2 regions of the Shewanella sp. NKUCC06_TVS genome follow, and region 2 is predicted to be linked to the other one. Evidence: riboswitches for the same ligand, from Rfam matches in the RefSeq annotation. Region 2 holds a riboswitch; the other holds the start of a gene.
What was found. Region 2 has a riboswitch for thiamine pyrophosphate ahead of KO531_RS05105 (TonB-dependent receptor). Riboswitches for the same ligand answer to the same signal wherever they lie in the genome.
Positions count from the first base shown of each region.

Region 1 (3,429 bases), on a different contig from region 2:
TCACCTAAGGTTTCAAGCTCTGCAAACTGGGCAGCATCATTGGCGTCGGCAATCGATCCGGGACGCATACCGTCGCCTAAAGACAGGGATACATCGTAGGCGACGCAAAGCTCACAGATCTCACGAAAATGGCTGTAGAGGAAGTTTTCCTTGTGATGACTCAGGCACCATTTGGCCATAATTGAACCGCCGCGAGAAACGATCCCAGTAACACGTTTAGCCGTCATCGGCACATAACGCAGCAGCACACCAGCATGAATAGTAAAGTAATCAACACCTTGCTCAGCTTGTTCAATCAAGGTATCGCGGAACACTTCCCAGGTTAAATCCTCTGCCACGCCGTTCACTTTCTCCAGCGCTTGATAAATCGGCACTGTGCCAATGGGCACTGGCGAGTTACGGATGATCCACTCGCGGGTTTCGTGGATATAACGACCCGTGGATAAATCCATGACAGTATCCGCGCCCCAACGGGTAGACCAGACGAGCTTTTCTACTTCTTCCTCGATGGAAGACGTCACCGCAGAATTACCGATATTGGCGTTCACTTTCACCAGAAAATTACGCCCGATGATCATAGGTTCGGCTTCGGGATGGTTAATATTCAGCGGAATAATCGCGCGGCCACGGGCAACTTCGGCGCGGACAAATTCGGCGGTAATCGGTTCACCAACTAAGGCACCAAAGGCTTCGCCCTTGGCTTTACGATTGAGGATTTCATCCTGTACTTGCGCAAGTGCCATATTCTCACGGATCGCCACATATTCCATTTCGGGAGTGATAATCCCTTGACGGGCATAGTGTAATTGACTGACGCGTTTGCCCTGCAGCGCTCTGCGTGGGCGGACAATCGCACTCGAACCTGCCTCAAAACGCAGATGGTCTAAACCGTCATCGGCGAGCCTTTGTTGGGTAAAATCCGATGTAGCGCAGGGTAATTGCTCTGTATCGTTGCGGGCTAGGATCCAGTTTTGTCTTAATTTACCAAGGCCGAGGCGCACATTGATGTCGGCCTCAGGATCGGAATAAGGTCCGGCGCAATCATACACGCGGATTGGCGGATTTTTTTCCATGATAGGCGCATCATCTGTACCGCCCACCAGCGTATCCGTCTGCATAATTTGTCGCATACCAACGCGAATATCGGCACTAGAGCCTTCGAGGTAAATCTTTTGTGAATTAGGATGTTGCAGTGGCGCTAACGTATCAATAAAGGCTTGGGCCTGCGCACGGGTTTCGCGGCGACTCGGCGCCTTAGGCACGATTGATTGACTAGACTCAGCCGATTTATTAGCCACTGTCGATTTATTAGGGATTGTCGATTCTGGCGCTGTGATTTCTATAGCATTGGCAGCTACAGCTGGGTTTGGGTTTGAACTGGACATAAGCAATCTCACGTTAAAAAATGGAGTTGCTTGTCTGGAGAATTGAGTTGTTGATAGCTGGGCATGGCAATCAATTTTTGTGGCCAACACTGGCTTCAAAAATTGAGTTACCCTGCTCAATAACAATTAAATCTCAACATTAAGGCTTAAAACACTGCTGAGTTAACAGGTGTTCAAGCCGTCTATTTTGGCGATTTAATATGTGTTATTACGCTTGTTTCCTTCGCAGGTTTTAACCTGATCAGGTTCAACGGATCCCGAATAAACGGTCTCAGCCAAGAGGCACTCCGACAAGATGAGTGCGCAGTATAGACAGAAGCGGCAGCAACAAACAAGGAAAAAAGCAATTAAAAACCTTAACTACCAATCCAAAATAAAGATTCATAATTCATTGTTTTTAATTGATTAAATTAAATAAAACTAAAAAAGTTATAACTAGCATGAAAATAGATCATAAAAGAAAGTCACTATTTATGGGGTTTGAGCATCATTTTATTTAATTGAGATTGAATGGCATCATCAATAGCTTGATTGATTTTTTTGCCACTGCAGTCAAATGAGAAGCCTAAATTTTCGGCGTAAGGATTAACTTGAGTGCCGACTTGTACCACGCGATAACAAGTATCTCCTTTACGCACAATACGATTTGGGTCTAAGGGTAAATCTAGACTCGTTGTGCCACCGAAATCATCGGCGTTAGGGACAAATAGCACCTCCATCTCTGGGCTCATTTCACTCATATTCGATTTCCGGGTGAACTTATCGGCCTGTTCAATCACGAGATCATCGAGCGCTTGCTCGCGCTGACGTTCAAAATATTGCTGCGTGAATAAACTCATGCTTGAGCTTGTCGCTATTGTGCTCTCACCTTCTGCTGCGGGCGAGCTCTTAGCGCCAAGCTGCGGCTTTATTTCTGTGGTATCAAGCGTATTAGTTGGTTTTTTTGCCATCGCTTCAGTGGGTTGAACTTCACTTGGGGCAATTGATTGAGTTTTCTTTAATTGAGATTGGCTCGATTGAGTGATGTCCGGTTTAACCGTATCTGGGTTTGCTTTTTCCGACTCTACTTTTTCAGAGACGGCCTTTTCGGGTGCTATTGTTTCAGGCATGACCTTTTCAAGTATTGGCAGAGGCTTCACTTGAGTTTGAGGTGTGGGAACAATTGTAGGCGTAACAGAATTTGTCGCTTCAGTCTTATCCTCGGCCTTGATCTCAGTTTCGGACTCTGAGGTTTCGGCTTTCTCTACCGCGGGAGCATAAATAAAGTAAGCCTTGATCGCTGCCACTTTAGGGCCACGGCTTTCTATTTCCTTCAATCCAAAGGGATTTAGCTGCGGACGCCACAAAATGCAGATAAGTAAAAATAAACACACATGCACTAAGAGTACGAAAAATAACAGACTTAATTCTTTGAAATATGGCTGACGAGCACGCAAAACTGATCTCGTACCCAATCCCTGAGCACTAGTTTGTATTGTCCTAGACAGTTCAGGTTTGGATTCAGACTCAGGAACCAATTTATGTTGATGTTGATGTTTAGCACGGATTTCTTGCAGTACTAAATCTTGGGCTTGCTCTTGGTCTATAGCTTGGGTGTCATGCTTAGAGGCTGAATGACCTGCATCGCTATTGAACGCTAATGTCTCCGCATTAGTGGTAAAAACAGGCGTTTGAGCAGCATCCAGTTCACCGAGGTGATGATCAAATGCGATAAAAGTCTCACCTTCTGGCGATGTGGCCGAAATCAGCAAAGCACTATCGACATCATCTCCAATCGCTATCGCTGTAGGAGATGCTGTCAATAAAGGCGCGGCCTTGGGTTGATGTTGAAAAGGCAAAATCCATCCTTAGGTTTTGTATAGTATCCATTGATTTCAATGATGCTTAACGTGGAACGATTACACTCTAATTCAATATCAATCCAATATCGGGTTGGTGAATATTGAAAGCGAATTATCTATTGATTGCATTTACTTACGAGTGCTCAACGCAGATTAGAGGAGGCAAACAGAGCAAAGTTCAATGCGAATGCAACCTGCTACAA
Region 1 covers NZ_JAHKQX010000005.1:258,877-262,305, forward strand. Annotated here, with positions in the region: gene thiC (phosphomethylpyrimidine synthase ThiC) at 1-1,385, opposite strand, end outside; TPP riboswitch at 1,587-1,685, opposite strand; gene KO531_RS08050 (hypothetical protein) at 1,853-3,223, opposite strand.
Region 1: another riboswitch for thiamine pyrophosphate. It lies ahead of thiC (phosphomethylpyrimidine synthase ThiC); the one in region 2 lies ahead of KO531_RS05105 (TonB-dependent receptor).

Region 2 (3,429 bases):
CTGCCATTGTCAGTACCAATAATCTTAATTGGATAGCTTATTTAACCTATGGTTATGGTTTTGTGTGTGCCGCGCTTTATAATGCATTTATTGCTTATGGCGTGTCTTTTGTAAAAAAAGCCAGCAGCAAAAATGTGTCATATATTCTTATTAGCGGAAGTGCAGGGGCGATGTTTAGCCCAGCCATCAGTTCTTTCTTTGAACGTATTATCGGATTACAAACAGTGATGTATGTGATTCCTTTGCTTTACGCAGCGATATTTATGCTATTGATCGTTTCAAGTCGGATGAAATCGGCTATGGAACAACACTCGCCATCGGTAAGTTAATTTACCTGTGCATCCATCCCACACTCGGTTGTTAAATTAAGTCGAGTGTGGGTTATGTTGAAAGCGGTTATATGCCTGCTTCAACAAATTTCTTGAGTGCGTTGAGATCACAAATCCGAATGCCATCTTTTTTCCGCTCAATTAAGCCTCGTTCCTCAAGATTTTGTAGCGCCCGACGGTAGACTCGGTCGGTAGTGCCAAATCGTTCAGCCTCTAAATAGCGTTTACTAAAGCCATCTACGGGCAAGTCATTTAAGTATTCATGGTAAATATCAAATGCCACGTTATAACTGATAGGATAGAGCAGTCGCCGAGTAAAAATATCCACTGTGTCTTGGTAGTCAATCGCAATTGCACTAGCGAAAAATAGCGCGAGTTGAGGATGTTGACCGAGGCAATGTTGCAGTTTTTCAGCGCTAATCAACATGATTTCTAAGGGTTCACTGGCAATAATGTCTAGTTGACAGTGGTACTGGGTGAAGAACTCCATTTCGCCAAACAGTTGTGAATCACAATCAATAGTACCTAATTGAAAACACCGACCATTTCTCGCGGTATGACCGAGTGATACTCGACCTTGCTTCACCAATACAAGTGATGCCATCGCTTCCCCCTGCGTCATGAGGTGAGCGCCTTTTTTGAGCATTTTTATTTCGCTGATACAGCTAAGTACAACCGCTTCAATAAGTGGATAGTCTTGCTCCCATCGCTGGCTATAACGTCCTTTCGATAAAGGTTTTAGCTGCATCGACTATTGTCCTCTTACTGTGTTCGAAATTGCGACCTTCTATAGCATTATCATGATAGGCGGTCAAATGGACGAAAGGATTTAGGCTGATACTAAAGACATTTTCATCATACGAAGTGAAGGGCAGTGGTTTTCGCGACATTTAATTGAATCGCAGAGATAAGAGTGCCCACTTTTTATTTCCGTCATGTATACTAGGCGCCGCCAAGGGGTGTTTGTTGTGCATTAATGTTACTCTGATTTTAACGTTGACGGCTGCAAACTGAGATGTCATCTGACGAACCCTTAGAACCTGATCCGGCTAATACCGGCGTAGGAATGGGCCAATTAACAGCACACTTCTGAATCGCTTATTCGTTGCCGGATCTCAAACATTATATTTGAGGTCCTATGTCAAACCGTAAAACGTCAAACCATCAATCCCCATTTTCAACCGTATCGCCAAGCTTATTTTTAGCCCGAGCGCCGCTGGCATTAGCCATCGCCGCAGCGCTGAGCACCCCTGTTTTTGCACAAACCGACGCTATCGATAAACCCGATCCCAGCACTGAGATGGAAGTCATGGTGGTGACGGCGGATTTTCGCAGCTCAAGTTTAGAAAAAATGCCTTCAAGCATTACCGTTATCGACAGTCAAAAAATTCAAGATGAAAGTGCGCAACACTTTGAAGATCTGCTTAATTCTATCGCCAATTTTAACTGGTCAGGTGGAAGCTCTCGGCCGAAATATTTTCAAATTCGCGGTGTAGGGGAACAGGAACAATACCAAGGCGCACCTAATTCTTCCGTGGGTTACATCATAGATGATATCGATTTATCCGGTATTGGTATGGTGTCGAGCATGTACGATTTACAGCAGGTCGAAGTGCTTCGTGGACCGCAGGGGACGCGTTACGGCGCGAATGCTTTAGCGGGACTGATTTATCTGAAGAGTAACGATCCAACTGATGTGTTTGAGCATGGCGGCGAAGTGTCGTTAGGCGATGATGATTTGCGCACTTTTAGTGGTTTCAGTTCTGGCCCATTAACGGATTCTGGCAAGCTGCTTTATCGTGTGTCAATGCAGCAACATCAGCAAAATGGTTACCACGATAACCTGTATTTAGGCCGTGATGATACCAATGGTCGCGATGAATTCAGCGGCCGCGCTAAGCTGCGCTGGTATGCGACAGATGATTTGCAGTTTGATTTAACTGTGCTGCATGCCGATTTTGATAATGGCTATGATGTGTGGAGTTTAACCAATTCACCAACTCAGACAACATCGGATCAACCGGGTGTTGATAGTCAGCGCACCACAGGCGCGGGTTTTAAAGCGACCTATTCTGGCGCAGAAAACTTCGAATTAACTTCGTTAACCTCTTTTGCCAATACCGATCACCATTACAGTTACGATGGCGATTGGGCTAACTCAGAATATTGGGCCTCTAAGCAATGTAATGATGACAATGGCAATCTGGCGCCGTGCCAATACGATTATTTTTGGGATAAAACGGGTCAGCGTAAAACCGCGTCGCAGGAGTTTCGCCTAAGTTCTACCGAGCAGGGCCGTATTTTTGCAGAGAGTACTGATTGGTTGCTTGGTGTGTATGCCATGAATCTGAAAGAAGATAACCAATTGTATTCTGAATACAATACTTGGCCGGATGAAGTCTTAGACTCAGAGTATGAAGCGACAAACTATGCACTGTTTGGCCAGCTTGATACGGATTTGGGCTCAAATTATGCTTTATCTGTGGGTCTACGTTTAGAGCGTCGCAACAGTCATTACTCTGATACGAATAACGATAATTTCGACCCGAGCGAAACCATGTGGGGCGGTCATATTGCTGTGAGTAAAGTGCTGAACGACTCACACAATGCTTATATCCGAGTCGCACGCGGTTACAAGGCGGGCGGTTTCAACATGACTTTGCCCGTCGAATTGAACGATAAAAAAGAGTTTAGTACTGAGACGCTCTATAACTATGAAATCGGCCTTAAATCCCATTGGTTAGCTGGACTTATCGATACTAATTTGGCGCTGTTCTATATGGACAGACAAGATCAACAGGTGGCTGCATCACAGCAAGATCCCGATAAACCACAGCGTTTTATCTTGTTCACTGAAAATGCAGGCAGTTCGAATAACTATGGCGCTGAGTTAGATGCAACCTGGTATGCCACGGATAATCTGCAAGTTTACTCAAGCTTAGGTTGGTTAGAAACGGCCTACGGTGACTACCAGTATCAGGATAAATATGGTACTGAGGTGGATTTAACTGGCCGCGATCTGGCCCATTCTCCACATCTTACCTACAGCCTTGGTGGGACTTATCGTGCTAATTCGGGTTGGTTTGCTAACCTGAATCTT
Region 2 covers NZ_JAHKQX010000003.1:282,288-285,716, reverse strand. Annotated here, with positions in the region: gene tsgA (MFS transporter TsgA) at 1-329, shown strand, start outside; gene KO531_RS05110 (Crp/Fnr family transcriptional regulator) at 397-1,077, opposite strand; TPP riboswitch at 1,275-1,413, shown strand; gene KO531_RS05105 (TonB-dependent receptor) at 1,468-3,429, shown strand, end outside.